Regions from separate parts of the Pseudoalteromonas sp. BZB3 genome, predicted to be linked through region 3. Evidence: predicted binding sites of a transcription regulator. Region 3 holds the regulator's gene; each other region holds the start of a gene.

Region 1 (8,186 bases), on a different contig from region 3:
AAAACTGCTTACTAGGCGGTGTGCTCCATTGATCTATGGTGTCAGTGAACATCACTAATGCACCCGCAAAGAAGCCTATAAATAATAACAGCCCGGTTGTGATCCCCGTCCACGTGTGAAGCGTTTGGTATGTTCGAACAATGTCGGCCCTTATTTTCATAGCAAGCTCCTTAAGCCAAAAAATATTGTGCAGATGATTAAGTTTGCTGACAACAAGTAGATAAATGCTTGTTTGGTTGTTTTGAACATATAAATAAAGCTGACAATCAACATCCAGATTGGCGTAACAATCCACATATTAAATTGGGTTTTCCAGAGTAGGCGTTGGTCGCTTAGGTTAGTGTTAATACTGTCTGGCCCAAACCATACAATTAACGCCACAATGCCATAACTCAACGCTAATCCAAGAAAAACACCTACCGCTGTTTTGCCCCACCATTGAGGTTGAATTTTTTGATGTGCCTGGCTCATCGAATGCTCCTAATCAAAAAACTAGAGATGGGGATGATGATCAGCAAAAGCATAATTAGCATGAGCCAAATAAAAACGCTTGCTGCACCATTGAAGATAAATGGACTGATCACTGCTGAGGAAATTAACAGCAAATAACCGAGCTGTTTAAATTTTTTAGATATAGGGGTGTTTAAAGCCAATTGGTGTCGATTAGACGCATAGATGAAAGATACTCCAGCGGCTATAAACGTTAAAAAAACGAATAGCACTACTCACTCCATGTAAACTTGATTGTTAAAATAGGGACAGATTATACACAGACAAGTCGCACTATCAATGATAATGCGACTGAGAATTGATGTTGTTTAATTGTTCCTTAGTCTAATCTAGGCTATTTGTTTTTCCGCAAGATTGAGTTCCATCGTTGCTTTTAATAAACGATATAAATTTATCGATGCATCAATTTCTTCTTTACGATTAGTTAAGCTTTCAATATTCAAACCAAGCGGTACATTTAGATGTGCACAGCTTTGAATGATCAGGTCTAAATTTTCACGACAGATGCGGATTGACTCGCTTAACGGGTTTTGTGAGTCTAGCATGCGCCATTTCGTTGCTTCTGGCACTGAAATACCCAGCCATTCCATAAACTGCAATGTCTTCTCGCCGCCACATGGGGTAAAGGTAAGAATAATACGTTTAGGCTCAAGTCCTTGTTGGTGACAACTACGAGCATAGCTCGTGATTAAATCAATCGTCGCCTGTGCATTGTAAACAGCTTGAGAGATAAAGAATTCACACCCTTGTGCTGTTTTTTCTAACAAACGCTCGTGTTCGTTTCGCTTATTCGCATGGCGTTCAGCAATCGTCACACCACCTAAGAAAAAGTCATCTTGGTGCTCTGCAATCGTTTCGTATGCTTTAGGCAGGCTAAGTTTAACTTCGCCATTTGAAGATGGACTACCTACTAATACAAGATTGTTTAAGCCATGCTTAGTTTTAGTATTGTTAAGCCATTGATTAAATTCGCTCGCCTCACGTTGTGCCACACTTTTATAGGTGATGACATCAAGTTGTGACAGCTCTTTAACGAGTTGGCTGTATTCACATGGATCTACAGTGTGCTTAAACGGAAAAGGGCGCGGAACTTGAGTGCGGCTACTTTCATCTTGAATGTCGTAAATAACGACACCGTCATATTCAATTTCATGTAAACGGCCAAGTAGCTTTTGTGCAATGGTTTTGACTTGTGCTTCATCAGTCCCCATCTTTGGCGGAGTAGTACCAATTAAATATACGCCTTGATTAGGGTCCAAAATTTTCTCTTGTAATGATAAAGCCATGGTTCTCATTCCCATTGGTTGTGCTGATGAGGTAAATATAGCAGCCATTTAGACGTCTAGATAGATTTTTTTTCATGAAACTTATTCAAACACTATGAATTTCTCTCATGTTGTTTTTGAGGCTTAAGGGATAATTCAATAGCGTAGATATATTTATTTACATAAATATTGCTTTGAAATGAGCGAGTCACAGTAATTTATTGCATAATTGAAGCGGTAACATATGTGATACCAATCCTCAATAATACTCAATTATTTTGAGAGACTAAAACTGATGATAACCTCGTTGGGAATTTCTCATTTAGAACAACTAAATAGCCAAATTTCCGCCTTGCCTACTAGAAGTAGGTACCTCGGCGTGAGCGCTGTTATCGATAAGTTTTCCTTGCCTCAAAATAGATCGCTTAATTAAGAGGAATGGTATGAAAAATAAAAACTGAATTTGGAAATCACATGAAATTTAAACTTTTGGCAACTAGCCTTGCAGTGACTTTAGCACTGTCAGGTTGTATGAGTAATAATGCACAGACAAGCAATACAGCGAATGCCACTGTTGCATCAGCGTCTGTTGAGAACAAAGTATTTGCACAAGACTATGTGTTAGAAGAACTAGAAAATGGTCTTCGTGTGATGGTTGTTAAAACGGATTATCCTGATGTTGTATCGCTACAAATTCCGGTATCTGTAGGCTCTAGAAATGAAATCGAAGCAGGCAAAACTGGTTTCGCACACTTCTTTGAACACATGATGTTTAAAGGCTCTGAAAAATTCCCACAAGATGTGTATGCAGATATTCTGAAAAACTCAGGGGTAGACAACCGCGCTTACACGACAAACGACTACACAAACTACCACTTAAATTTCTCTAAAGAACATTTAGACAAAGTACTTGAAATCAAAGCGGACATTTTCCAAAACCTAAAGTACTCAGAAGAGCAGTTTCGTACTGAAGCACTGACGGTTAAAGGCGAGTATTTAAAAAATAATGCAAGCCCAATCCGTAAACTACTTGCTGCAGTGCGCAAAGAGGCATTTGAAAAGCACACTTATAAGCACACCACAATGGGCTTTTTCGAAGATATTGAAGCCATGCCTGATCAAATGGCGTATGGCCAGACTTTCTTTGAACGCTTTTATAAGCCAGAGTATGTTTCACTTGTGATTGTGGGCGATGTTGACCCGCAAGAAACCATGAATATGGTTAAGAAGCACTGGGGCAATTGGAAAAAAGGTGACTACCAAGCGGATATTCCGGTAGAGCCAAAACAACAAGCGCCTAAATATGTGCATGAACAGTTCGAAGGCATGCCGGGTCACTGGTTACTGGTATCATACAAAGGCACTGCTTGGCAGCCGACGAAAAAAGATCGCGCAGCACTTGATCTGATCTCACAGCTTTATTTCTCTTCGAATTCAGAGTTATATCAAGAGCTCGTAGTAGACAAACAGCTTGCTAGCCAAATGTTTACTTATAATGCAGAGACAAAAGACCCAGGTTTATTACATGTCTTTGTTAAAGTTGAAAAAGAAGAAGATTTAGCCGCAGTACGTGATGCAATTGCAAAAACATATGCTAAAGCACGCACTGAGCTGGTGGATGCAGATAAGTTAGCAGCATTGAAGTCAAACCTTAAATACAGCTTCATCAATGGACTAGATTCATCACAAGCCATTGCGTCAACACTTGCAAGCTATATGCACTTTGAGCGTGACCCAGAAGTGATCAACCAGTTATATGCGTCTGCAGATGCCATTACAGCTGAAGACATTCGTGACATTGCAAACAAATACTTCGTCGATAATGGCCGTACGACAGTGACCATGTCTGCACTTGAGACTGTTTCTGGTTTCGATAAAGAAGTGTCTGTATCAGCGCTTGCTAAACAAGCGAGCCAGCCTGTTGAGCGTCACTTCAAGGTACTAGATAAAACCAATAGTTCACCATTGGTTGATGTGAACTTATTATTTTACACTGGTGCAGCGGCTGATCCGGCAGGCAAAAAGGGTGTTGCGGCATTAACAGCTGCTATGGTCGCACGTGGTGGCTCACAAACTAAGAGCTACAAAGAAATTCAAAAAGCTCTTTATCCAATTGCAGGTAGCTTTGGCTATCAGTTAGATAAAGAAATGATTTCTTTACGTGGCCGCGTACACAAAGATAACGCTGAGCAGTGGTATGCACTTGTTAGTGAGCAATTGTTAAACCCAGGTTTTAGAGAAGATGACTTTAAACGTCTTAAGAAAGAGCTAATTGATGGCATTAAAGCGGGCTTGAAATCTTCAAATGACGAAGAGTTGGGTAAAGAAGTGCTTTATCATAAGCTATACGAAGGTCACCCTTATGAAAGTTATAACTTAGGTGATTTGTCAGATCTTGAAGCGTTAACCCTAGATGACGTGAAAGCATTCTATGCATCACAATTCACCCAAGCTAAGTTAAACGTGGGTATTACGGGTGATTTAGACAATGACGTGAAAACACAGATGCTGAATGATTTAGCTAGCCTACCAAAAGGTGATGAAGCGCGTTTAAGCATTCCTGATGCGCCTAAACTAGCGGGACGTCATGCGACGATTGTTGAGAAAAATGCGAAATCTACAGCAGTATCATTTGGTTTCCCAATCGACACAATCCGTAGCTCTAAAGATTGGACTGCACTTTGGCTAGTTCGCTCTTACTTTGGTGAGCACAGAAGCTCAAACAGCTTCTTATATCAACGCATTCGTCAGGTACGTGGTATGAACTATGGTGATTATGCGTACATTGAGTACTTCCCACGCGGTATGTTCCAAACTAAGCCAGATGCGAACCTAGGTCGTTCAGAGCAAATTTTCCAAGTGTGGTTACGTCCACTGCGTTCAAACAATGATGCGCATTTCGCAACGCGCGTTGCTTTGTTTGAATTAGACAAGCTAATTAAAGATGGCATGACTGAAGCTGACTTTAATGCAACACGTAACTTCTTGAGCAATTTTGTACCTCAACTGGTGGCAAGCCAAGATCGTCAGCTAGGTTATGCACTTGATAGCGAATTCTACAACACAGAAAGTTTTGTTGAGTACGTTCGTAAACAACTTGCTTCACTGACAGTGGAAGATGTGAACCGTGTTATTCGTGAAAACCTGCAAACTGATGATGTGCAGTATGTATTCATCACAGGTGACGGCAAAGACATGCAAAAACGTCTTGCAAAAGAAACGGTTTCACCACTGAAATATAACTCAGATAAGCCTGCAGCACTTATCAATGAAGATAAGCAAATTGAAAGCTATAAGCTGAATATTCCTGCGAAAAACATTGAAGTGTTGGATGTAGAGAAAGTATTTGAGTAATTAAATACTTTCTCTGTCGCAACTTATATTGTGACAGCGACAAAAAAGCCGCTCATTGAGCGGCTTTTTTGTTATTTGAAATAAGTACTGTTAGGCTTGTTTGATAGGTGTGACATTCTCATCAGCATCGCTATCATTCACATCAGCATCTTTCTTTGACTTTTTCGCAGGTGTACTTGGTTTTGAACCTTTAAGTACATTAATAAAGTCATCTTTTTGCTTCGCCATTTCTAATGCCAATGACTCAACTTGTTGCTCACTCAGCGGCACATCCACTTTACCTAGCATCTCTTCTAAAGACTCAGCAACATCAAGCATTTTGTCGTAAGCATCAGCCTCTTTTTTGCTGGTAAAGGTCATGCGCTCGACTCCATTTCTTTCTACCACATACTTAACAACAACAGCCATGATACACTCCCATTTGCACTGTTTTTTTATACAGTAATCTTTTAAGGCCTATTTTGCAAGCTATTAGGTCAATATTAAGACTTTAGTTATGTTGATAGGTATTAAGTTTGACTTTCATGTCATTGTCATCTTTATTTAACATTACTCGTATGAGTAATTTGGGTAAGGAGTTTTACCCGTCATTTATTAAATTTCAAGGATTTTCCAGGAGGGAAATATGATCAAAGCATTACTTTTAGCCACTAGTTTGTTTGTTGCACCATCTGTATTAGCAGAATCTGCACAGCAACAAGCGTCACAAGAAATTCAATCTGAAATTCATCAGACAATTAATATTAATGAAGCTTCTCTCGAAGAGCTTGTAAAATTGCCAGGGATCGGAAAAGGCAAGGCGAGGGCCATTGTTAGTTTCCGCGAGCAAAATGGACCTTTTGACGACCTTAACTCCTTAATGGCTGTTAAAGGGGTTGGTAAAAGCATCGTCGCTAAGTTAGAAGGGAAGGTAAAGTTTTAAGCTTTAAATGCTCAGATGAAAAACTAGAAAAGGGCAAAATTGCCCTTTTCTAGTTTTGGTTTTGCCTTTCAAACTCAGCAATGGCATCCTTCAGTTTGCTTTTGGTAAATGCAATTTCCAGAGGCGTAGTGAGAAGAGGGTATAAGATACCTGCCAGCAACAAAGGTGGTAGTAAGTACCAGCCTTCAAAATAAGCCAAAGAAATAAAAAATGGCATTAGGATGGCGAGTTTACAGCAGCCTAATAACACTTTTTCAGGCGCTTCTAAGTGACTCAAAGCTATGGCGATGATTTGTTGCTTATCACGAAGCTTGTAAGGCTTTAACTGCTCAATATTGCGAAGATTAAAATGCATTTAATGTTACTTTTTTACTAAAGACCAAAGAATAAATGGTACAACAACTAAGAAGCTGATCGCATATAACGCGAAAATGACTTCCATCCAACCAGGCATGCTTAAACCAACAAACTGCCAGTCTATGCTGCCACAATCACCGGTTGCGGCAAAAAACGCCGGGATCCACTCATGTAATGGCATAAACTCTGGGAAGTTAGGAACAATATCGCAAGTGAACGCAAATGGATCAGTTGTGGTTTGCATATTTAAATGCTCTTTTGCCAACATGTAACCCCAAATACTACTTACGCCCCATGTTGCAGCGCCAATACCACGGAAAATACCGTTACTTGGGGAAATAAAACCAATAAGACCTGCGGCAAACACGCCCAACACAGCCGTTCTTTGATAAATACACATGATACAAGGCTCTAAGCCCATTGCGTATTGAAAGTATAAAGCCGTGACTTCAAGTAAAAATGCTGTCAGTGCCAACAGGCCCCACGCTTTTCTGGAAGTAGGAAGGGTGTTCAACCAGTTCATAAGATTCTCTTATTGTTATATTAAGTTAGCTATCAGATAACTTGCATTACAAATAGGTTCAATTTTTCAGGTTAAGCGAACCTAAATGCTGCGAAACTGAATTACGTTGTGGGTATTATGCTGACAGAGGTTATAAGCTGCAAGAATTAACGGTAGTTGGTAAATTTTACTTAACCAGTAGAACAAAAAATGAATTGTAAAACAGGGCGACTTCTCCACTTGTTAGTTGCAAAGCATCTGGTACAATCAGTGGATTAAATTGCAGTTGCCAAGATTAAAGCGGTGTTAGATGAGAATTTTTAAAGCTAAAAGCCCAGCGGGATTTGCTGAGGAATATATTGTTGAATCAATTTGGAATGGTGAATTTCCACCAGGTTCAATTTTACCAGCTGAAAGAGAACTCTCTGAGCTGATTGGCGTAACTCGCACAACGTTACGTGAAGTATTGCAGCGCTTGGCGCGTGATGGCTGGTTGACGATTCAGCATGGTAAACCTACCCGCGTAAATAACTTCTGGGAAACATCAGGTTTAAATATTCTTGAGACACTTGCGCGTCTTGATGAAGATAAAATGCCAGAGCTGACTGATCAGCTTTTATCTGCACGTACCAACATCAGCGCAATTTATACGCGTGCGGCAATTAAAGTAAATCCACAGGCTGTAATTGAAACGCTTGAAAAGAGTAAAGACATAGAAGATAACGCTCAGGCATTTGCAGATTTTGACTATCAAGTTCACCATCAGCTAGCGTTAGCAGGTAACAACCGAATTTATGTTTTGGTGCTAAATGGTTTCAAAGGCCTTTATTCTAAGATTGGTGGTCATTATTTCTCAGACCCACGTACCCGCGCACTGGCTAAGCAATTTTATTTAGACCTTATAGCGTTGGCTGAAAAAGGCGACTTCGATGGTTCAATTTCTTTACTAAGAAAATATGGTCATCAAAGTGGTGAAATTTGGCAGCAAATCCGTGGTGATATGCCATCAGATATCATGGACTAAACTCTATTGATTGAAAAAAGCCCGTAGGGGCTTTTTTTATGCCTATAGTTTATACAATCAAAAAAACTGATTGTAGCTATCGGTTTATTTGATTTTCAATTTTTTGAGTGTCCCCATAAACTTGTGAAAATTTTTAATTGGGGTTGTTTTTTTATAACTAGCCTCAATAATAAGTGTCAAAGCAAATTGATATTGTCATTTTGCATTGGATATAACCCTAACTAATTGGAGAAAACCATGGGTGTATTAGTA
Region 2 (8,186 bases), on a different contig from region 3:
AAGATTGCATTTGCTGTTGCGAAGAAAGCGATGGAAGAAGGTGTCGCATTAGAAATGTCTGATGAAGCCATCCTTAAAGCAATCGATAAAAACTACTGGTACCCTGAGTACCGCAATTACAAGCGTTGTAGCATTTAATACTTAGCTTGTAATTTAAATTGAGCCAGCAAGATTGCTGGCTTTTTTATGCCTAATTTTCCTTAAAACAGATTTTATATTTTGAAAATGAAGGGCTGACGTTATAGTTAATACATTGATTATTTTATTAAAGACATTCAAAGCTATTTATTGCCAATAAGAGGGCTAGGAAGGATAAGCGTCTGCGAAAAGTACCCATGCAAGGTCGCTTTTATGATTAGTTTGTCATAATAGGTGTATTGGCAGAGGTGCTTGGTGAAAATAGGATTAGTTTTCATCGTATAATTGATCAAGTGCCGAGTGTATTTGGCAATGTTGTTTGTTTAAAAACACCGTTAGTAAAATAAGCGATTAATTTATTTAATCAAAAATGGCAGAATCTGAGATTTAAGAATTAATAGTTGAAGTGTATTGATACTTATTTTACCTTATTAACTCGACTTTATTAGCGACTCCTTAAAGTTGTTTTCTCTATTCAGCCTTAATTAATCAAGTTTTTAGTTTAATAGCGCATCTTTGGCCACATTAGAGATTTAACTCTGATTTTGGCTCAATATCCATAAATGGAGTAGGTATGTTTAAGAAATTACTAGCCGTTACGTCTTTACTTTTATCTTCAAGTTTTAATTACGCTTATGCAGAGCCAACCAGTCCTCATTTAAGTGTGACAGGGTACGCAGAGCAGCTCGTTCAGCCAGATCAAGTTGTTTTAAGTGTTGCGATTTCACACTCTGATAAAAACATTAACAAAGCAAAAGATGAAGTAGACAGTGTGATTGCGCGAGTGATAAAAGTCGCTAATACTTTTAATGTCAGTAAAAATAACATTGATGCATCACAGCTAAATATCTATCGCCAACACGAATATAACCAAGTTACTCAAAAGCAGGAGTTTAGTACTTTTCAGGTAACACGAAATGTTGAGATAAAGCTGACTGACGTTAATAAGTATGCTTTGTTTTTACAAGAACTTGTTGAGGCTGGTATAAATGAAATTGGTTATACGCAGTTTTCTTATTCAAAAGCTGAAGAAGTGCAAGATAAGCTAAAAAAATTGGCTATCAAAGACGCTAAATTTGAAGCTAAAGAACTGGCTAGCGCATTCGATGCTAAATTAGACCGTGTTTATTCTGTAAATTTTGCAAATGCGCCATCTATGCCAACACCATATGGAAGACAATCAATGATTGAATCAGGCCGAGCACATAAGCAGGCATATAATGTTTCTGATATTGTTATTTCTTCTGAAGTTTTCGTCACTTATTTGATTAAGCAATAATAGCAACCCTCAATCATTTTGAGGGACTAAAACTGGCGCTAGCGTCTTTGAAAATTTCTGATTTAGAACAACTAAATAGCAAAATTTCGCCTTGCCTATATGGATGTAGGTAGCTTAGCGAGAGCAGGACGCGTTAGCTGTGCTATAGACAAGTTTTTCTCGACTCAAAATAGATCGCTTAATTAAGAGGATTGGTATAAATTTTTCGTTATAATGCGCCCTTACTATTGTAGGGCGCATTATGAGTAAAATCTTTATTATCGGGTTACCGAGAACAGGCACGACAAGTCTTTGTGCCGCATGCATTGAACTTGGTTTAACGACGGCACATACAGCTTATACAATAGAGACATTTAATAACGCGCAAGTCATTGCCGACACGCCCGTATTTAATGATTATGCGTTGCTGCATCAAAAATATCCTGATGCTAAATTCATTTATTTAGAAAGAGACTTAGCGGTGTGGCTACCGTCTATTTCTAAATTATTAACGCGCATGTCAGGCAACCTGTTCTCAGATAAAGGTGGCTTTAACGACACCATCAAGCGCTGTTTCTTAAACTCCTTTTCGGGATTAGATACCAAGCACCTTGATAACTTCGAATTTCTCACTATGTGTTACGAAACACATAAAGCCAAAGCCATTGCGTTTTTCGAGGACACTCAAGCGCAGCATTTGTTTTTGAATGTTAGCCTGCCTCATAGTTTTGCAAAACTGTGTGACTTTTTAGAAGTTGATGTTGCTTGCACAGAAATGACAGACATGCCTAAGCTCAACGTGAACGGTAAAGTTACGGCTTGGAATGACTTAAAGCACCCACTTAAAGTCAGCTCTACACGTATGGGAAAAGTAGATAAAGACGCCGATTTACTCACATTTATGCAATCTGTTTAATTCGTGTATCTCCTACGCTAGAATACCAGCAGTTTATATTGATTAAGAATGTTTATGTTTGAACTGAAGTACCACACCCCGTTTAATTGGACAGAAAAAGTGCTTGCTGATTTTGATACTTTTTTACAAGATCACGCAGCTGCTGAAAAAAAAGCGTCTGGCATGGCGATGTCTATGTTGGGTCATTACCCTGACAGAATTAAGCTTGTGAAAGCGATGACAGATTTAGCCATTGAAGAGATGATCCACTTTAAACAGGTATTGAAATTATTAACAGAGCGTGGGGTTACCTTAGGTAACGACCAAAAAGACCCTTATATTAAAGGTATGCGCGCATTATTCAGACAGGGCACCGATGAATTCTTAATCGACCGTCTATTAGTGGCGGCGGTGATTGAAGCGCGTGGTCACGAACGTTTTTCTTTGGTTGCAGAAGCCTTACCTGAAGGCAAAGAGAAAGACTTTTATGTGGCCATTGCTAAATCAGAAGAAAAACATAAGAACCTATTCGTAGAATTGGGCTACGAATACTTCAATAAAGACATTATTGACGCACGTTTAGCTGAAATACTTAAAGCTGAGGCGGAGATCTGTAAAAAGATACCATTTACAGCGGCGCTTCATTAATTCTAACATTACCGCTGTATAAATAAGGACTAGCGCATGAAAACGATTATTTTTGGTAATTCTGGCTCAGGAAAGTCAACACTTTCAAAGCGTTTAGCACAAGAATATTCAGCTGCACATTTAGATTTAGACACTCTTGCTTGGTTACCAACGTCACCACCAACTCGGGCACCACTTGATTCTTCGCTCTATAAAATCAACGAATTTGTTCAATCCCATTCAGATTGGGTGATTGAGGGTTGCTATAGTGATCTCATTAAACCGATCACAGAGCAGTGTCAGCATTTGGTGTTTATTGACTTAGATGTGGAGATCTGTAAAGCCAACGCTAAAGCGCGTCCTTGGGAGCCGCACAAATACCCATCAAAAGAAGCACAAGATGAAAATCTAGACATGTTATTGGCTTGGATTGAAGACTATGAAACCAGAGACGATGTATTTTCAAAAGCAGCCCATACAAAACTATTCGAGACTTTCACTGGCAATAAAGTGCGTTTAGAAAGCAACCAGCAAAGTAGAGCGTTTAGCTTGAAGTAGTACGTAATAAATCAAACCTCTCAAAATAGAGCTCCTTATATTGAGAGTTGGTATAAAAACTCAGCGGCTTGGTAAACATCAAGCCGCTTTTTTTTGCCTGCATTATTCTAAAAGCGCTTCATAGCGCCACTTGATAACGCTGTTAAGCTTGCCGATATGGCTAATTATACATATACTGTATTTATATACAGTATATGTATTTGGGTGCAGTATGAAAGTAATACCAGTTAAAGCAGCAGCGGGGATCAGCGGTTTTGAGTCTCCCGCAGCAGAATATAAAGAGCTCGGTTTATCCCTTGACCAACTCATAGTTGGTGACCCTAACGCCACTTTTTTAGGCCTCGCATCTGGTGATTCGATGCAGGGCGTTGGTATTTTTGATGGTGATTTATTGATTGTAGATAGGGCGGCCGAGCCAAAAGACCAAGATGTGATTGTTGCTAATTTCAACAATGAGTTTGTATGTAAAATCCTTGATATCCATAACCGACGGCTACTATCTGCATCACCAGTGTTTAAACCAGTATTTATCAGTGATTGTGATGTTTTTCAGCTCGAAGGTATTGTGACTGGTTCATTAAGAATGCATCGGCAAAACATGAGATTAAAACAATGTATGCGTTAATTGATGCCACCTCGTTTTATGCTTCAGCCGAAAAAGTATTCGACTTATCAATACGTAAGCGACCCGTTGTGGTGCTCTCAAACAACGACGGCTGCATTGTTGCTGCATCTCCTGAAGTAAAAAAACTTGGCGTTCCAAAGTTTGAGCCTTACTTTAAATTAAAGCCTATTTTAGATAAGCATAATGTGGTTATTCGCTCCTCAAATTATGAGTTATACGCCGATTTAAGTGACAAAATGATGGCCATTATCAACCGTTTTAGTGATCAACATTATGTATATTCCATTGACGAGTCATTTCTAAAGTTTGATGGCTACAGTGATGTGGTGAATTCTTGGTATGAATACGGGCAACTTATTCGCCGCACGGTTTGGCGAAAAACTAAGTTGCCAGTAGGGGTAGGCTTTGGGCCAACACCTACACTTGCGAAAGCCGCTAATCATGCGGCTAAGAAGTTTTTAGGCGCAACAGGCGTTGCCGTTATTGATAGTGAAAAGTCTCGAAAGCAAATTTTAGCCAATATGGCAGTATCGGATATTTGGGGTGTAGGGCGCCGATTAACCAAGCAACTTAAGTTATTCGGCATCGAAAGTGCGTTAGATTTAGCTAAACAAAACCCAAAAATGATGCGAAAACAATTTAGTGTTGTGCTTGAGCGAACGATATCGGAGCTTAATGGAGTGTCATGTTTATCATGGGATGATGTAAAACAGCGCAAAAAAGAAGTATTCAGCACCCGCAGTTTTGGTGAGCGCGTCGAAAACCCATTCGCACTTAAAGCGTCATTAGTAACGCACTGTTCAATCGTAGCCAAGAAACTACGCAAACAAGGTTCTTTAACGAAACGATTAATTATCTTCGCTCATAGCTCACCACATGAAGATAATTACTATAAAAGGTCGTTTATTCAGAAGCTTGCTGTGCCATCGAATGATAGCATGGTATTTGCCAAACAAGTCGAGTTGGTATTCAGCCAATTGTTCCAACCTGGTGTGCGATACTACAAAGCGGGTATTGGCGCCATTGAGCTAGAAGACGATATGCACCAACAAATTGATATGTTTAATGTTTCTGATGATAAACCAGAGCTTATGCAGTGCTTAGATACAATCAATAAACGCTACGGAAGTAGTAGCTTACGTATTGGGACAGAATTACAAAGTAATCAGTGGCAAATGAAGAGAGATTGGTTATCGAGAAGATATACAACGCGATGGCCTGAGATCCCGCTAATAAAATGCCAATAAAAAAATGATAAAAATATCGGTTGGAAAAAACAATCTATACTCAAAGAAGTAAAGCTAACGCAAAGTGCTTGTGGTGAAGGAATATGTTTAACAAATTGATATTTGCAATGGTGATATTATTAAAATCAAAATTTAGCAAACAGTACAAGCAATGAAATTTCTATTGGTATTGCAGTCAAAGAAAACAAATACATTGCAAATATAAAAGAGATTGTCACACAAGCTTACAACGAATTAGATAAGACCGTTATTTGGAAAAACTTGCCAGAAAGCAGATCGCTCAGGTTAACGAATAAAGGTAAGTTAGATGCAGAATTTTTGCGAGTCAATTCAGTTGCTGATGAATATGAAAATCTAATAAAGATAGATACGCCATTAATTTATGCTTCTATAAATCTGTATTGTAAAAGCCCGAAAGATTGTGAAATGGCATTACAAGGAAAAATTCCGGTTGGCTATAACATGAGTTATAAAATCTATGAACATATCTGCAGAAAAGAATATTTGTCATGTTTTGGCGTTAACACTAAGGGCGATCCAAATGTACTATTCAAACACAATCAACTAGACACGATCTTATCTAACGATTTAGAAATAGTAGCTAGCTTATCAAGCTTCGAGCAAGTTTTGTTTAAGAGTAAAAAATTAGAAGATGTTACAGGGCATCACCATATAAACAAAAAACATAAAAACCAATTCGAAATCGATTTCAGATCTGGTAAAAAATAACAAACATATAAAACAATTAGATTTTTAAAATTTCAGAATTTGAAAACTCAATCATTGGAAAAGAGTATTAATAAGAGTAATAAAAGCTTAAATAAATCACAGGTAGTGTATGTTTAATTTAGTTATTCAGTTTATTTAACATAATATAAATTATGCGATATTAAGTGGTAGCTAATACAAATATAGACTTCTTCATATTAAACATTAAAAAAACATTTAATGTCCAATACTAGACGGTATCGGACATTTTAAAGCGGTGTAATCTATTGTTTAATCTTTTCTGTTATCTTAGTATGAAGAAAAATTTTTTAAGAAGTAAAAACATATGGAATTTGTTAGACCACTAGAACCTATTTTAATCATCGACGACTCTGTTGAAGCCCGTGAGTATTTGGGCAATATTTTAGAAGACCTCGGATTTGAGGAGGTATCTGGATCTGAAGATTTCGACTCTGCAAAAAATCATCTTGAAAAGAATCCCCCTAACTTAATTTTCCTCGATATTGAACTTCCAAATACTGATGGTTCAGCCATTTTAGATTACTTAAATGAACACTATCCTAAGTCACATGTGATCATGTGTTCTGGACATAACAGTCTAGAGTGTGTGCAAAATACATGGGAATGTGGTGCTAAAGATTTTATAGAAAAACCATTCAATGCGAAAAAAGTCGATACAGTATTAAAAAGATTAGAACTGGTTACATGAAAACAAAAATAAATACGCTACTAGAAGCGCTTTCAACTGTCATTTATGATAAACAACCTCAAGTGAAGTTGGCGATTTGTAGTCTACTTTGTAAAGGTCACTTATTAATTGAAGATTTGCCTGGAATGGGTAAAACCACTTTATCCCATGGTTTAGCAGAAGTTTTAGGTTTAACCTACCAAAGAGTTCAATTTACCAGTGATTTACTTCCAGCTGACATAACTGGCTCAACTATATTTAATACCGATAAGCAGAACTTTGTATTTCATGAAGGCCCTGTTTTTACACAAGTTTTACTTGCTGATGAAATAAACCGGGCGAGTCCTAAAACACAAAGTGCATTGCTTGAAGCCATGGAAGAAAGACAAGTAACCATGGATGGTCAAAGTCATCTACTACCAGAGCCTTTTTTTGTGATTGCGACACAAAACCCATTACATCAATCAGGTACACACCCCCTACCAGAATCACAATTAGACCGCTTTTTCATGCGCGTTAGCTTGGGATATCCGTCTAAAGACGCTGAAAAGAAACTTATACTTGGAGACCATGGTAGAAAAACAACGCTCACGCAATTGATGGAACTAAACACCCTATCGGAATTGCAATCAGCCATTGAAGAGATGGATATTAAAGAGCAAGTTGTTCAATATATATTAGATTTAGTGAGTTTCACACGAGAGTCTGGCTTATTTAAAGATCCCCTGTCGCCAAGAGCAAGTATTGCATTAGGAACAGCTAGTAAAGCATGGGCGATAATACACGGCAGAGATTATGTTACTCATGATGACGTACAGGCCGTTTTTCCTGCAGTTGCTGGCCACAGGCTCAACTTAGATGCCACAGAGCAATTTAGAATAATCGACGATATATACTCACAAGTACCGGTTCAGATGTAATGATTAAACTGCCCCAACCTGCTTGGTTTGATGCTTTGTTGTTAAAAAAGCATCAAGGAGACAGTATAAGACTCAAGCATGATACTATTTATGTTTCACCATCCAAGTCAGGACTAGGATTCTTAGGGATAGCAGTTTTAAACTTTATATTAGGCATTAATTATCAAAATAATTTGATCTTAGCTGTTTCTTACTTGATGTTTGTTATGCTTCTCATGTGCTTGATATATGCTTTTAGTAATTTCAATGGGTTGATAATTGAAGTCGCGGCAATTAAAGATGATTTTGCCGATAAAAGACCATCGGTAACCTTTAAAATCGAAAATCAAAAGCAACGTTACGATATTCAGATAGAGCATATTGATACAAAAGAAAAAAGCATTCTAAAAAGAATAAAGAATAACGAGTTTTTAGAAATATTTTTGCCTGTAAAACGTGGTAAACATAAGCTCGGGCGTTTTAAAATCCTCACCCACTATCCGTTTGGTTTAGTCACTATTT
Region 3 (8,186 bases):
CGCAAGCATTAACCCAACCCAAGCGGTAATGACTAGCATAGCGACTACTTTTACCTTACAAATACCCAAGTACGCAGATAAGTTTAATGACTGAAACAGTACTTCGGGCTTGAGAGTAAGACTTTTCATGCTGCCTCCTTGGTACTTTTATAAGTAAGTAAAAACCATAAAAATAAGCTAACAATCAGCAAACATGCCGCCATTAGATTATGAAAAAGTGTAATTAATATTGGAAATTGCAGGTGCACAATCAATGCTCCCAAAAACAGCTGAAGAACTAAGCCAGCAATAAGTAAACTTGCAGTATTCTTTAAGAGTTTTTCTTTACTGTTAGTCAACACATACCATGCCCATATACCAAGTGTAAGTACTGTGACAACCGCCCAAACTCGATGAACCATATGTATGGATAGCCGAGTTTCAAATGGCAATACACCATATTCATAGTTCAACTCCCCAATGGGAAGATGAAATAAACTTTCTACAGAAAATAAATGGATATTCTCACAAATAGGCAATCCGACGCAGTGTGGTGCCGCATAATTAGCAGCGACCCAGCCGCCTAACGCGATTTGTAACACCAAGACAATCAAGCTAATTTCTGACAACCTAGCAGGGATTTTTGTAGGAGATATGAGAAAACGCTTTTCTGGTGTAAATAAATAAAAGCAATGCATTGAAAGCAGTCCCAAAATAGTAAATCCACCGAGTAAATGGCCCATCACTATAAAGGGCTGCAAATTCATTGTTACTGTCAGCATGCCTAACTTACCTTGCAGTAAAATCAACACAAACAAAGCAATAGTTAACTTTTTAGGGACTTTCTCAACACGCTTTCTAAGCGAAAAATACAACAAGCCAATCACCAACAGACCTAACGAAGACGCAAAATAACGATGGATCATTTCAATCCAAGCTTTAAAAGGTTCAACTGTACTGCCAGGAAAAGCATTAGCTGCCGCTTGTAACTCATCTGCAGTGTTAGGCACGGTTAAAAAACCATAACACCCAGGCCAATCTGGGCACCCTAACCCCGCATTACTCAAGCGAGTATAAGCCCCTAAAGCAACGACACAAAAAGTAATAAATGTGCTAATTACAGTGAGGTAAATATATTTTTTATTCATTTTTCCTCCTAGCTACTGCGCGCATAATTGAGTAACTTCTTTAGATCCGATAACAATCCTTTATGTAACACTCTACTTTTTTGCTCACTTTCTTCGTATGGATAAGCAAGCACAACTAAACCATGGTGATCTACAAGATAAAGCCATCCAGCTTGCAACTCAGGTAGTGCCGGATACTGAGTCATGTCATTATTTTTCGCCTCACCAAAAATCACTAGACTTACTTTGTCTTGTTTTTTGCCAAGCGCTTGATACACATTTTGTAAGCGTTGATTTTGTTGAATACAAACCAACCCACAATCAACCGGTGCAGATAGTGCAATACTCCAAAGCGTATTATCATTTACCTGCCAATTAGGCACTTGTATATCGTTACTGAGAAGACGCCCTTTATTCGTTGTATTATCTGGCAGCCAGTTTGTCTGAATTGCCGCATACGCCAAAATAAATGGCGTAATACAGCAGATAATAAACATCCATATTGGTTTAAGCTTCATTCGGCACCTCTGTTCTTGTTGCCTTAAATGCAATAAAAGCCGCTGCGACTGCAATTAAAAACCACTGCAAAGCATAGGCATGATGTTTTTCAGGACTCATTACTACTGGTTGATAGTGAGGTTCAGCAATCACTGCTGAGTCAGGTAATTGATAAAAAATGGCAGGGTAGATATCTTTACCTGTTAAGTTTGATAAGTACAAATGATCTATAAACTGCAACCGCTGAGAGTGAGCTTCAAGCGCTGACTTTGCTAAAGTAAAGTGCTCTAAGTGGCGACTTTTTATCACTAAATTTAAGTTTTGAATTTCGTCAAAAGAGAGTGTGTCAGGTTGCCCTCGGCCTTGAAGCGGTATAAACCCTAAGTTAACTAATAGATACTTTTCTAAACCCGCAACTTTAAAAAGGGAAATGACATCAACACCGACACGTCCATCCACAATTCTATTATCTAAAAACCAGATGTATTCTTGCTCTAGCCTTCCCATTAAAGAAACGGTTTGGCCATGCAATCTTTCAATAGAGCGATTTTGCAATGCTTGGATAAACTCTAACGAAGTCAGCTCAACTTGACTAAATTCATCAAGTTGAAGCTGCTTTTCTTTTGCTCTAGAAAACTGCCAGTAAGACAAACCTAGGCACGTTGTCACAACTGTGATGCATACTAGCCAAATGATTATAGCTTGCCATGGCAGCGCTCTGATTAAAGCCATATAAGTCCCTCATTTCACACCTATAAAACGTAGACGAAAACAAATAAACATACCCATACAACATCGACAAAATGCCAATACCAAGCAGCGGCTTGAAAAGCGAAATGTTTATCTTCGGTAAAATGTCCTTTTGCCACTCTTATTAATACAATCGTTAATAAAATTGCGCCTATGGTGACGTGCATACCATGAAACCCAGTTAAAAGATAAAAGGTATTGCCATAGATACCTGACTGAAGCGTCAAGTTGAGCGCTTCATACGCATGGACATATTCTTGGGCTTGTAGTGCTAAAAAGATAAAACCAAGTATTACCGTGATAAGTAAGAAAAGAGTGAGCGGTTTGCGTTTATTTGACTCGATGGCTTTATGCGCGAAATGTAAGGTTACAGAAGATGTAAGCAGAATAATCGTATTAATAAGTGGCAGACCATACCATGGCATACTCTGTGTTACATCTCCAGCCGGTGTTGAAAGTAGCGGCCACATCGCTTCAAAGTTTGGCCATAGTACTTCATTCGTCATTTGGTTATTGCTTGCACCTCCTAGCCAAGGTACAGAAAACACTCTTGCGTAAAGCAGAGCACCAAAAAATGCAAAAAAGAACATCACCTCAGAAAAAATAAACCAACTCATACCTTGCTTGAATGAACGATCCATTTGCGCTGAATACAGGCCTTTATCAGACTCTTGGATAACATGCTTAAACCAGCCAAAAAGCATATAAAGTAATATCAAAACACCTAAACCTAATATGAGAACACCACTTAAATCTTCACTACCCAATTGCATGACAGTCAGACCTGCCCCAACAGCAATGAAGAACATAGCTACAGCACCTATAATTGGCCAAGGACTTTGGGCGGGTACATAATAACTTTGAGATTGCATAATTCCTCCTAACCTTTGTAAGGTTCGGTTTTCGCGTCATCACGCGCTAACGCGACGTCACTGATATCAAAAATGGCGTAAGATAAGGTTAGCTCTTGAACGTCTTGAGGTAACTCTGTATCAACATAAAATACGAGCTTGAACTCAACTTCTTGATTAGGTTCGAACGGCTGTCTATCAAAGCAAAAGCAAGCTACTTTATGTAAGTATTTGGCTGCTTTTCCTGGTGAAACAGACGGTACTGCCTGCATCACTCTCTGGTATTCACTAAGGTTTTTAGCGACAAAAATAAGCTCTGACATCTCACCTGGTTTTACAGCGACAGAAAACTGTTTTGCTTTTACACTAAACGGCACACCTTGCTTAGTTTGAGTAATAAAACTCACATCAATCATTCTCGATTCATCCACTAAACTACTAGCCTGTGCCGCTTCCATATCAGGCTTTCCGTTTAAGCCTGTTACTTCACAAAAAACGTCATAAAGCGGCACAAGTGCAAAAGCAAAAGCAAACATGCCTACTACAGCGATTATGAGTTTCTTAACGAGTGCCGCATGCATACTACTTCACCTTAGGAGGAGTACTGAATGTATGTAAAGGTGCTGGGGAAGGTACCTCCCACTCTAGCCCTTCTGCACCATCCCACACTTTAGCTGGCACCGATTCACCACCCCGTGCACATTTGAACACACACCACACAAAAATGAGCTGAGAAAGGCCAAAGGCAAAACCACCAATGCTAATGATGGCATTGAAATCAGCAAACTGAAGCGCGTAATCAGGTATGCGTCTTGGCATACCCGCAAGGCCTACAAAGTGCATTGGGAAAAATAAAATGTTGACGCTAATTAATGACATCCAAAAATGCCACTTCGCTGTGGTTATACAGTACATGTTGCCAGTCCATTTAGGTAACCAATAATAAACAGCCGCCATAATGGAAAATACAGCACCTGTTACAAGTACGTAATGGAAGTGCGCCACAACAAAATAAGTATCATGGTACTGGAAGTCTGCTGGAGTGATCGCAAGCATCAACCCCGAGAAGCCCCCCAACGTAAAGAGCACGATAAACGCAATGGAAAACATCATAGGGATCTCAAAACTAATCGAGCCACGCCACATAGTTGCAACCCAATTAAAGACTTTGACTCCCGTAGGTACAGATATCAGCATGGTCGCATACATAAAGAAGAGCTCTCCAGCTAACGGCATACCTGTGGTAAACATATGGTGTGCCCATACGATAAAAGATAAAAAAGCAATAGAAGAGGTTGCGTATACCATGGAAGAGTAGCCGAATAGCTTTTTCCGGGAAAAAGTAGGCACTATGGTCGATATAATGCCAAATGCAGGCAGTATCATGATGTAAACTTCAGGATGACCAAAGAACCAAAAAATATGCTGGAACATAACAGGATCTCCGCCACCTGCTGCATCAAAGAAGCTGGTACCAAAATATTTATCGGTAAGTACCATAGTTACAGCACCAGCTAATACAGGCATTACGGCAATCAATAAAAAGGCGGTTATTAACCAGGTCCATACAAAGAGAGGTAACTTCATCCATGTCATGCCAGGGGCGCGTAAATTGACAATGGTTACAATGACATTAATTGCTCCCATGATTGAACTGATGCCCATTATATGAACTGCAAACACAAACAATGCTGTATTGTCGTTACTATATGTTGTGGATAACGGTGCATAGAAAGTCCAGCCAAACGCTGGGCCCCCTCCTTCCATAAACAGTGAAGCAAGTAAGATTGCAAATGCAAAAGGTAAAATCCAAAAACTCCAGTTATTCATTCTAGGCAGCGCCATATCTGGTGCGCCTATCATCATGGGGATCATCCAATTAGCGAGGCCTGTAAAGGCAGGCATAACAGCGCCAAACACCATGATCAAACCATGCACAGTGGTCATTTGATTAAAAAAGTGTGGATCAACTAGCTGTAGTCCAGGCTGAAATAACTCAGCTCTGATCACCATGGCCATAGCTCCACCGATCAAAAACATCACTAACGAAAAGATTAAATAAAGAGAGCCAATTTCTTTATGATTGGTCGTAAACAACCAACGCTTTATACCTGTAAGATGCTCTTCATGAGCATGTTCTGAACTTTGAACCTGAGTACTCATGATTACTCTCCTGACGCTTTATCGATGAATGCTTGAACTTGGCTTGGCTGGATTACTTCGCCTGTATCATTACCCCAGCTATTGCGTTTGTAAGTTATAACAGCCGCAATTTGTTTTACTGTAAGTTGCTTTGCAAATGCCTGCATTGCTGTACCTGGGCGACCGTTTAGCAGCACATCTATATGCTCATCTAGATCCCCTTTAACAACCGCATTATCTTTAAGACCAGGGAAGACGCCAGGCAACCCCAATCCTGTAGGTTGATGACAAGCTGCACAATATCCCATGTAAACTGTCTGACCTTCTGTCATTAACTCTTCTTTACTTAGAGTTTGTGATAGTACAGCTTCGGCCTCTTTCGCTGCTTCTGTTTTGGCTAATTGTTGCTCAGTTAACCATTGTTCGAATTTTTCAGGTGAGACAGCTTCAACAACTACAGGCATGAAGCCATGGTCTTTACCACATAGCTCAGCGCACTGACCTCGGTAAATACCTTCTTCATTTACTTTGGTCCAAGCTTCATTGATAAACCCTGGGTTGGCATCTTTCTTAACTGCAAAATCAGGTACCCACCATGAATGAATCACGTCATCTGACGTCATTAGAAATCTCACTTTTTTGTTTGTAGGTATTACCAGCGGTTTATCTACATCCAATAGATAGGTCTCTGTTTTTTCTTCCTCATTATTAACCTGAGATAAAGGCGTAGATAACACAGAAAAGAAATCAACGTCATGACCAAGGTATTCATAGTGCCATTTCCACTGTGACCCTGTGACCTTGATTGTTATGTCAGCCTTGCTGGTGTCCTCCATAGCAATTAAAGTCTTAGTTGCGGGGATCGCCATGATGACAAGAATAAGAAAAGGAATAGCAGTCCAAACAATTTCAACTTTGGTACTTTCATGAAACTGTGCAGCCACAGCTCCTTTTGATTTTCTGTGCTTTAATAAAGCCCAAAACATCACTGAAAATACAATCAAGCCGATTACACAACAGATTAGAAAAATGGTCATATGTAGTTCATAAACACTATGACTTACATCAGTAACCCCTTTTCTCATGTTGTAGTCACTATTGGCTAATGAAAGTGGACTAAGCAACAAAAAAGTAAGCAAATAAGCAAATTTACTTATTCTCATACGACGCCCCCATTTATCGACTTCAGCATGAAGTTCGCAGTTAGAATTATTGGATGACCGTCATAGGATCCGACTAAAGTCGAAGGCAATACATGACCTATTAACAATTAGTCAATAAATAAGCAATTAGCAAGAAAGTAAAATAGAAGAATTTGATATATTAAAATGGAAAGTAAGAAGAGATATGGTTAGCTGACTAAAGAAACAGAAAAAGAGAGCAGCTAACCTATTGTTAGAATTATATAGAAGTTACATCCAATTAGAATTTCTTATAACACCTACAGCGAGACCTTCAATAGCAAAAGGTTCGTGTTCTAGATCAACCTCGATTGGAGAAAACTCTTCATTTTCAGCATGTAATAGCACTTTGCTACCTTTTTGTTCTAACCTTTTAACTGTTACATCGTTGTCTACTCGAGCAACAACAACTTGACCATTTTGAGCAACTTGCGCTTTATGTACAGCCAAAAGATCACCATCAAGAATACCGATGTCTTTCATGCTCATTCCATCTACACGTAATAAGTAATCAGCAGCAGGCTTAAATAAACTCGGATCAACCTCATAATGACTTTCGATATGTTCTTGAGCCAAAATGGGCTCTCCTGCAGCAACTTTACCAATCAAAGGAAGCCCTGTATCTTCAGACGAGCCATCGTCGACTAATCGAATACCACGACTAGCCCCAGGCACCATTTCTATCACCCCTTTCTTAGCTAAGGCTTTTAAATGCTCCTCAGCAGCATTAGCACTTTTAAAACCAAGCGCATCAGCAATTTCAACACGTGTAGGAGGCATACCTGTATCTTTGATGAAGACTTTGATGAGTTCAAATACTTGTTCTTGTCGTTTCGTTAGTGGTCGCATACAACTGGTTTTCCATACAGGTAAAGATACTGTGAGTATATACAGTTGTGTCAAAATGGCAAACTAAATTTGGATAGATTTAATGCAATAAAGTGCAAAATTAGCGACTGTGAACGCAGTGAGTGCGCTTCTTTTGCGCAATTATAGTGCGAAAGGTTTATGACAAGCGCGCAGCGCTTACATTCTTTTCGCGCAAGGTGAGATAAACCAATCTAGCTGATGTTGAGGGTGTAATTATTTACGCGTGTGAAAAGTGTTTCAGAGTGAAGAGAGTAACTACTGTGAAAGTTGCTCACTTCACCTTGCGCTAATTCGTCTTTTTATCACAGTGCATCACCTCATCACTGTGCAGGACGATTTATCACCTAAACGCAAAAAACCCGCTGCATTGCTGCAACGGGTTTCTTTAATTGCCTGGGGTAAGCTTTGCTGGCGATGTTCTACTTTCACATGGACGAAATGAGACCGAAGCGTAGCTTCGCAGTTCGTTGAGATGAGCGCATGGATGCGCGATGGGACCCAGCTTTAGGGATGAATAGGCAAACGAGGTTTATCTTCATGGAAACTAATTCAACAAGAAAAGACGAGCTACGGTGAACGCAGTGAGTGCGCTTCTTTTGCGCAGGGTAAATATCGTGCAAAGTGTTAACGACAATGAGCGAAGCGAATACGTTTGCTTTGCGCAAGGTGAGATAAACTAGTTTAGCTGATGTTGAGGGACTTAAAGCAAAAAAGCCCGACTCTTTCGAATCGGGCTTTCTCTAAATAGGTGCTTGGCAATGTTCTACTTTCACATGGGAGACCCACAC
Region 4 (8,186 bases), on a different contig from region 3:
CATTTGCGGGTTTTTCACCATAACCGCAGAGTAGGTCAACAGCCGCACTCATAAAGCGTTTTTTTGAATGAGTTGGGTATTGATAATGACGCATACGCAGCTCTTTGTAGGTATAATTACCTGCCATTTCAAAAAGACCTTGTTGCTCAGCGCCTTTTCTAAGTGTGCGGTATGTCTCTTCAGATTGTAAGAAGAAATCAGCGGCATCTTCTGTTCGTTTCTCTTTGGCCGCTAAGCTTGCCTCATTTTCTTGCTGTAACTTACCACTTAAATCTATATTGTCGATCCGAGTGTTGTTTAGCTTTATACCCAATAAGTTGGAATTTGAAAGCTTACAGCAATGTAAATTGGCATCATGCAGATCTGCTTTCATTAAAGAGGCATTTTCAATTTTGTTGTTAAATAAATGCGCGCCTCTTAAATTTGCACGATAAAAATTGCTATATGATAAGTCGTAACCAGTATGGTCATTATGTTTGACAAGGTTTAGTCCTTCTAGATTCGCTCTTTTCAACTCCAAACCTTGCAGAAGCCCACCACGCTTGGCATAACGTTCTAGTTTTTGCGATAATTCAAGCCCACTTTTGTCGAACTTTGCGTCATGCCAAAAGCAAAGACCAGAGCCCATATCGATTTCTTGGCAGCGATGACCATCAGGAGATTGATATTGGCAAGTAGGTTTATCTTTCATAAATTAACCCCTTTATAGTCTTATTACACTAAAGGTAGCAGTAAATTTATGGCTTTGAATGTGAAGTAAAAAAAATTCTTAAAAATGTTTGATTATCAATTAAAGCTTAGTAAACGAAGAAAGACGGTTGCAATTAAAGTAACACCAGAGCAAGTGGTCGTGACAGCCCCCGAAAACGTGTGTGAAGTCGCTTTAGAAAATTGGCTCAAGAGCAAAAAAGACTGGGTACATACACAAAGACAGAAACTAGAGCTTGCGCCTAATAAACAAAAGCCTTTGCAAACAAGGTCACTTTTGGTTTTTGGTTCAGTTTACAAGATTGAATTTTCAGATATAAACAAGCCTGTGTTAGATCATGAGAGCCGCTTTATATATTTACCTGAGGTGCTTCGCCAAGAGAGCCTTAAGTTTAGGCGAGCGATCATTAAATTACTAACAGATTTGCTCTCTAGTTATTTAGAGTTGTGCTTAGAGCAATTGTCTAAGCAAATGAATTGTCATGTTTCAGCGGTGAAAATCAGGGAGTATAAAAGCCGCTGGGGGAGTTGTAGCAATAAACAAGCGCTTACTTTTAACAGCCTTCTTGCTGGGGCGCCAAAGCATATGATTGATTATGTCATTGTTCATGAGCTAGCACATTGTCATGTACTGGCACATAACACATTATTTTGGCAACTTGTTGAAAAGCACTATGAAGATTATAAGTCAGCAAGATTATGGTTTAACAAGAATGGTAAAGCGCTAATGATAGAATAAAATAAGATGATTTAATAAAAGAGAGATGGTGGAGGGGGCTGGATTCGAACCAGCGAAGGCAGAGCCGTCAGATTTACAGTCTGATCCCTTTGGCCGCTCGGGAACCCCTCCACAGGGTATATCTAATTTTGTACAACTTGGTGGAGGGGGCTGGATTCGAACCAGCGAAGGCAGAGCCGTCAGATTTACAGTCTGATCCCTTTGGCCGCTCGGGAACCCCTCCAAGTTGTAATGTGTTGTTGTGGTGGAGGGGGCTGGATTCGAACCAGCGAAGGCAGAGCCGTCAGATTTACAGTCTGATCCCTTTGGCCGCTCGGGAACCCCTCCTAAACAACGGCGCTGATAATAACAAAGTTTTTTATTAAGTAAAGAAAACAACTAAAGAAAATTAAAAAAATGCCGATAATAATATAACTTTTTAAATAATCGGTGAAACTCTATGCAATTAGAGCGCATTTTAAACAAGGAGCATCAGCTTGGTGACACGCTAGCAAAAAGCGTGGCACAAGAGCGTCGTGCTGACTTTGCGCTTTGTTTGGCTATGCTTTCACCAAACGCACTCGACTTCAGTGAATTTCATTTACCTGAATCAGAATTAACTGAGCCAGATAAGAGTGGAGATGCGTTAAAAAAAGAACTTCAAATTGGTCCCCAGCAACAAATGGCACCCAACACTTATGATATGACCATAGGTGAAAATAATAACCGTTTACTTCATGAGCAGGGACTTACAGAGTTAAGGCTAAGAAATTGTCTTTCGCCAGAACCTTTTCATATCAGAGACGATAAGAAGCATATTGAGTTAGCTATTATTGATAATTGTGAACCTACTGTGCAGGCTAAAATTTTCGCTCAAAGAGCTGGCGCATTAGAGATAGATAAACCCAAAATAGATGCTGCGGGTTTTTATGATCAATTAGCTAGCGGCGAAATGCAGCAGGCGGTTCAGTTGTCCGCCTAATGCGAGATGATAGTGAGTGAGCTTAAATACGGTTTAAATCAGCTAGCGTGACACTTTTTAAATTTTTTGCCACTGTCACAGGGGCAGGGATCATTTCTAGATACTTTTAACTCTGGCACATCATATAATTGGCCATCTAAGTAACGCCACGCCCCTTCTTCTTTAATAAATCTTGAAACCTCATGTATTTGGCAATGTTTTCCGTCTGCCAAATAATGGGCTTTAAACTCCACATAATCAAACTCAGGTTCAGTTTTTGTTGCGACGATCTCGAGCTTTATAAAGTTGGCAAATGAAGCGAATGCAGCGATGTCTTCAAGACTGTGATTACGTTGCTCAGATTTGGCATAAGTCTCAAGTATATACTGCGCATTATTAGTCGCATAAGCACTGTAACGAGAGCGCATAAGCTGCTCCGCTGTTTCAGGTAACTTATGCTTTGTAATGAATACATTGCAGCATGACTCATAAGGTTGAGTGTTAGAACAGTAACACATAAGAAAATCTTTTATTAACTTGCTATGCGCTCTATTGTACACGCTTTGCTGCTGGTTTCAGTAAAACAGTATAGCGAGATATCTGTTTGGCTTAAGTGCATTTGCGAAAGCAGCTCTGAATTCGTAATACCAGTCCATGTAATAACCGCCGCAAAATTGCCATTATTCAAAGCTGAATTTAGTACATATTCTAAATCAACGATGTGTTTTTTTCTGATCACTAATAATTTACTTGAATCTATTGAGCTGGCCTCAAGCATATCTTTATTTGGGATATGGTCAGGTGCGATTAGCAGTGTCCAGCCTTGTTTGTGATTGCATTGGTGAATGATCTTAAGTAGTTCAAGACTGGCACAAATTTCATCAGGGGTTTCAACAAAGTTAACGGCTTTTGGGGCATCTACTTTTTTTACTGAGCTTGGTAAAACTGCGGTTGTCTGTAACATAATCATCTCACTGGTTGTTTATACAGTATTTATATACAGTAGTTTACACAGTGTTTTAATGCAAGCAGAAATGTTACTTTTTAATCAGTTTTAATGAGGTTTATAAAATAAAGCTATTTTATTCAACTGGTTATGAGTTATGGTGTTTGGACTATTTTGACGTGCTATAGATATGGGGGGGTTATACAGTAGTTTTCACAGTGAGTACTGTATAAAACTACTGTATGAAAAAATAGACTTAATTAGACTGGAACTGTAGTTGATGAATTTGCTCGTACAAGGTGGCAGCATAGCACTGTGCATCTTTGATTCTTTTCGTTGTTAAATGCGGTTTGATTTGTTCTATTACTGCGTTGGCCGCATCTACACCTTGGCTTTGAGCGAGTGACAACCAAGCCATAGCATGAAATGCACTCTGTGGCACACCTTGTCCTTTTATAAACATCAATCCTAAATAAAACTGTGCTTTGTTATCTCCAGACATAGCAGCCATTCGCAGCCACTTCGTTGCCAGCGGATAAGATTTTTCTTGTAGGTAGTACAACCCTTTTTTAAAAGCAGTGACAGAGTCATGCTCTTTCGGATAGCGTAGTTCACCATTAGGAGGTGTTGTAACGAACTCAAGCACATTAAATAGCTGTTGCTCTAAGTCGTGATGCGCCGCGCTATTATCTGGCGATTTATCCATACTCTACCTATTTTTGAAAAGCTTAATATTATTGTAGTCAAAACTTTGTGACCATGTTGGGCATAAATTTAGTTATGCTAAATTCTTGCCAAATGATTAACTAATTATATATTTTTACGGTCATTATGCAGTTATTTTTTAAAGCTTTTTGTGATGAGATGCCTTTATTATTCATATAAGGTGCAAAAGCCCCTCCTTATTTTCTTTTATGTCACAGCATCTACTGCTTTATCGACTGGCTTACATCGAATAACCATGCTTTGCGACTTCAGTCAGCTAGTAGCCCCAGCCTTGAGTAAATACCAAACAAACTACGGTAAAAATTGAATCTGGAATATTAATAGGCCTGACAAATAACCTTAGCTAAAAGAAACTTTAATTGCATTTTTAATCACTGTCATTAACCGCTAGAATAGCGCCGCTTTAATAAGAATTATAAATTTCTTTTAACTTTTACCAATGGAAACATCTATGCTCGAAAAGCTATTTTCAATCAAGCATCAAGGCTCTAGTGTTAAAACTGAGTTAATTGCTGGACTCACGACCTTTCTCACTATGGTTTACATCGTTTTTGTAAACCCGGCAATGCTAGCGCAAACAGGTATGGACTTTGGTGCTGCATTTGTTGCCACATGTATTGCTGCGGCAATTGGTTGTTTTATTATGGGTTTTTGGGCCAATTATCCTCTTGCACTTGCTCCAGGTATGGGTTTGAACGCTTTTTTTACTTATGGCGTTGTGTTAGGTATGGGCTATAGCTGGCAGTCTGCATTAGGGGCCGTGTTTTTATCTGGGTGTATTTTTCTTGTCTTAAGTTTATTTAAAGTGCGAGAGTGGATTATTAATGCGATCCCCCTTGTATTGAAGCAAGCGATTGCAACGGGGATTGGGGCATTTTTAGCGTTAATCGCGCTTAAAAATGCTGAAATAATTGTCGCAAGTCCTGCAACGCTTGTGCAACTGGGTGATATCACCAGTGCAGGTCCGTTACTGGCAATTTTAAGTTTCTTTGTTATTGCAGCATTGATGTTCAGAGACGTCAAAAGTGGCGTTCTGATCAGTATTTTTATTGTAACGATTACTGCTTGGGCTTTAGGTTTGATTGAGTATCAAGGAATAGTGTCTGCTCCGCCAAGTATTGCCCCGACTATTATGCAATTAGACATCGCTGGTGCACTTGAGCTTTCTATGTTGAGTGTTGTTTTTGCGTTCTTGTTTGTAGACTTGTTTGATACATCAGGCACTCTGGTGGCGGTAACGCAAAAAGCGGGTTTAGCAGACGAGCAGGGCAGAATGCCACGTTTGGGTCGCGCACTTTCTGCTGATAGTACTGCCACAATTGCAGGATCTATGTTAGGTACTTCAACAACGACATCTTATATTGAATCGGTATCAGGTGTGTCAGTGGGTGGTAGAACGGGCTTAACCGCCGTTGTTGTTGGAGTATGCTTCTTATTAATGACTTTCTTTGCACCATTGGCAAAAATGATCCCGGCTTATGCCACTGCCGGCGCGATTCTTTATGTAGCAGTTTTAATGCTACAAAACTTAAAGTTAGTGAATTGGGATGATATGACAGATGCGATCCCGGTTAGTGTCGTTTTATTGATGACACCACTGACATTCTCAATTGCGCATGGTATTGCATTAGGTTTTATCGCGTATACGGCAGTAAAATTGGTATGTGGTAAGAAAGAACAAATCACAATCAGTGTATGGGCATTGACTGCTTTATTTTTAGTGAAGTTTGCCCTTAGTTAACAGGTAAACTTGAAACCGAAGAAAAGTGTTACCACTTTTTCTTCGGTGCAAATAAAACATCTAAGTCATCTTGCTCTTGTTCTTTTTTCTGTTTAACAGAGGACTCATTAGACGCTTTTAATTCATTACTGATTTCGTTTAAGTATGCTTCTAACTGTTGCTTTTTATTGGTTACATACTCATCAGAATAGGTGACTGCACAAATAGTAGCATAGGCCTTTTCAAAATATTGGCGTGCCGATCCGACCATGTTTGCTGTTCTTGCTGCAACTCCGCGTTTAATTTGGCTTTCAACATTAATTTTAAGTTGTAGCTTTTCAAGCCTTCTATCTTCTGCAACAAACTTTTGAGTGTCTACTTTGCCTTTTGAGTGCTCTGAGCGAAGTACACTACGTAACTTTTTAATACCTTGAACAAGAGCAATAAGTTGTTTATCACTGTCTGGTAAACTTAGGTTATCTGAGTTATTAATATTTTCAGGCGTAGAGCTCATACGCTCTTTTGACTCGTGAAGACGGTTTTTCAACTCTCTAGAGGTTGGAGAAAGATCCACCATGACTGAGAGCGCGTCATGTACACGGCGTTGTAGCACTTGGACCATGACCTCAGACATAGGAATGTTACTACTGTTAACAATGACGTCTTCAGACTCTTCAATTATACGTTTTTGTTTAGCAAGCTCTTTTCGACGCTCAGCTTCTTGCTTCTCTTTATGCTGTTGAATTGCACTGACCCATACGGCAATGATGATCAAAGCAATGATAAGCATAATAATAATCGAAACAAACATAGCAACTTCTCAATCATAAAGTTTTGAAACCATTTTTATCTTACATGAAATAATTCTTTACTGAATAGGTCAACACGATAATCTGATAAAAAATACATTTATTTCATAGCTTTTTATTATAGTTTAAGAAATAAATTCTGTTCAGTCATAAACAAATTTAGCAATTGCTACCTGAACGAGAGTAAATATGCTAGCCTTAGAAAACTAGGGCAAAATGCAGTAGGGCTCAATCGTGACGCCGTTGCTCATGAAAAAACTAAAACAATAAAAATATTATGAAATTACAACAATTAAAATATATTGTAGAAGTCCTCAATCACAATCTTAATGTTTCGGCGACAGCTGAAAGCCTGTATACATCTCAGCCTGGTATTTCTAAACAAGTTCGTATGCTTGAAGATGAACTAGGCGTTCAAATCTTTGGCAGAAGTGGTAAGCATCTTACGCATGTTACCCCAGCAGGTAATGAAATCATCAATATCGCCAGAGAAATCCTATCTAAAGTAGAAGGGATCAAAGCGGTTGCGAATGAGCATACTTTACCAGATCAGGGCAAGTTAAATATTGCGACGACTCATACTCAAGCTCGTTATGCATTGCCTGGTGTGATACAAGGTTTTATGCAGAAATATCCTGCGGTTTCTCTTCATATGCATCAAGGCACACCACAACAAATTTCGGATGCAGCAGCCCGTGGTGATGCAGACTTTGCTATCGCAACTGAAGCATTGCATCTTTATAGTGATTTAGTCATGTTGCCTTGCTATCACTGGAATAGAAGTATCGTGGTCACCAAAGATCACCCACTTGCACAGCTAGGTAAGAATATTTCTGTTCAAGATATCGCGAAGTATCCATTGATCACTTATGTATTTGGTTTTACTGGTCGTTCAGAACTTGATAAAGCGTTTAACGCTCATGGTCTAGAGCCACATATTGTATTTACTGCAACAGATGCTGATGTCATTAAAACTTATGTTCGTTTAGGGTTAGGTGTTGGTGTGTTAGCAACTATGGCAATCGATACACAAACTGATGACGACCTGGTTTGTATTGATGCAAGTCATTTATTTGAAGCGAGTACGACCAAGATTGGCTTTAGAAAAGGCAGTTTCTTACGCGGGTATATGTATGACTTTATTGAACGCTTCGCACCACACTTAACCAAAGAGTTGGTTGAAAAAGCGAGCTTGCTGCGTAATCAAGATGACGTAGACGAGCTGTTCAAAGACATTGAGTTACCAGTGAAGTAATTATCTTATCAATGAAAAAGGCTGCAATTGCAGCCTTTTTTGTATCTAAGATTCGGTATTAATTAACATTCGATAATATTAACCGCAAGACCACCGCGTGCAGTCTCTTTATATTTTGTTTTCATATCGTTGCCCGTGTCCAACATAGTTTTAATAACTTTGTCTAACGATACTTTTTGATCGCCCGTACCACGCATAGCTAGACGCGAAGCATTGATGGCTTTCACCGCACCCATAGCGTTACGTTCGATACAAGGAACTTGAACTAAGCCACCAACAGGGTCGCATGTTAAACCTAGGTTATGTTCCATACCGATCTCTGCTGCATTTTCAACGTGTACAA

The links. The regulator LexA, encoded in region 3, represses DNA repair genes until DNA is damaged. The targets are predictions, from matches to a motif close to TACTGTATNNNNATACAGTA.
Region 1: the regulator LexA is predicted to act here: its motif matches at 5,554-5,573, upstream of ABMY35_RS07390 (YebG family protein).
Region 2: the regulator LexA is predicted to act here: its motif matches at 3,650-3,669, upstream of ABMY35_RS13485 (S24 family peptidase).
Region 4: the regulator LexA is predicted to act here: its motif matches at 3,360-3,379, upstream of ABMY35_RS09145 (SulA-like leucine-rich domain-containing protein).

Annotation. Positions count from the first base shown of each region.
Region 1 is NZ_JBECOS010000008.1:338,420-346,605, forward strand. It holds gene ABMY35_RS07365 (PepSY-associated TM helix domain-containing protein) at 1-160, opposite strand, end outside; gene ABMY35_RS07370 (hypothetical protein) at 157-471, opposite strand; gene ABMY35_RS07375 (hypothetical protein) at 475-609, shown strand; gene ABMY35_RS07380 (hypothetical protein) at 840-1,796, opposite strand; gene ABMY35_RS07385 (pitrilysin family protein) at 2,250-5,129, shown strand; gene ABMY35_RS07390 (YebG family protein) at 5,220-5,537, opposite strand; gene ABMY35_RS07395 (helix-hairpin-helix domain-containing protein) at 5,755-6,051, shown strand; gene ABMY35_RS07400 (DUF6170 family protein) at 6,101-6,406, opposite strand; gene dsbB (disulfide bond formation protein DsbB) at 6,413-6,931, opposite strand; gene fadR (fatty acid metabolism transcriptional regulator FadR) at 7,221-7,934, shown strand; gene ABMY35_RS07415 (peroxiredoxin C) at 8,172-8,186, shown strand, end outside.
Region 2 is NZ_JBECOS010000011.1:264,190-272,375, reverse strand. It holds gene ABMY35_RS13510 (NAD-dependent malic enzyme) at 1-138, shown strand, start outside; gene ABMY35_RS13505 (SIMPL domain-containing protein) at 713-1,417, shown strand; gene ABMY35_RS13500 (sulfotransferase family protein) at 1,659-2,312, shown strand; gene ABMY35_RS13495 (tRNA-(ms[2]io[6]A)-hydroxylase) at 2,367-2,939, shown strand; gene ABMY35_RS13490 (AAA family ATPase) at 2,976-3,476, shown strand; gene ABMY35_RS13485 (S24 family peptidase) at 3,688-4,101, shown strand; gene ABMY35_RS13480 (Y-family DNA polymerase) at 4,089-5,348, shown strand; gene ABMY35_RS13475 (hypothetical protein) at 5,610-6,077, shown strand; gene ABMY35_RS13470 (response regulator) at 6,403-6,786, shown strand; gene ABMY35_RS13465 (AAA family ATPase) at 6,783-7,685, shown strand; gene ABMY35_RS13460 (DUF58 domain-containing protein) at 7,685-8,186, shown strand, end outside.
Region 3 is NZ_JBECOS010000003.1:165,731-173,916, forward strand. It holds gene cyoE (heme o synthase) at 1-129, opposite strand, end outside; gene ABMY35_RS04150 (COX15/CtaA family protein) at 126-1,127, opposite strand; gene ABMY35_RS04155 (transmembrane cytochrome oxidase associated protein) at 1,136-1,624, opposite strand; gene ABMY35_RS04160 (SURF1 family protein) at 1,614-2,336, opposite strand; gene ABMY35_RS04165 (cytochrome c oxidase subunit 3) at 2,357-3,226, opposite strand; gene ABMY35_RS04170 (cytochrome c oxidase assembly protein) at 3,235-3,786, opposite strand; gene ctaD (cytochrome c oxidase subunit I) at 3,788-5,368, opposite strand; gene coxB (cytochrome c oxidase subunit II) at 5,371-6,510, opposite strand; gene lexA (transcriptional repressor LexA) at 6,760-7,377, opposite strand.
Region 4 is NZ_JBECOS010000009.1:206,603-214,788, forward strand. It holds gene ABMY35_RS09110 (ion channel) at 1-691, opposite strand, end outside; gene ABMY35_RS09115 (SprT family zinc-dependent metalloprotease) at 776-1,447, shown strand; tRNA gene ABMY35_RS09120 (tRNA-Tyr) at 1,474-1,558, opposite strand; tRNA gene ABMY35_RS09125 (tRNA-Tyr) at 1,586-1,670, opposite strand; tRNA gene ABMY35_RS09130 (tRNA-Tyr) at 1,690-1,774, opposite strand; gene ABMY35_RS09135 (VC2046/SO_2500 family protein) at 1,887-2,408, shown strand; gene ABMY35_RS09140 (YchJ family metal-binding protein) at 2,447-2,905, opposite strand; gene ABMY35_RS09145 (SulA-like leucine-rich domain-containing protein) at 2,920-3,351, opposite strand; gene ABMY35_RS09150 (SEL1-like repeat protein) at 3,590-4,039, opposite strand; gene ABMY35_RS09155 (NCS2 family permease) at 4,511-5,800, shown strand; gene ABMY35_RS09160 (hypothetical protein) at 5,829-6,590, opposite strand; gene cysB (HTH-type transcriptional regulator CysB) at 6,866-7,843, shown strand; gene ABMY35_RS09170 (L-serine ammonia-lyase) at 7,906-8,186, opposite strand, start outside.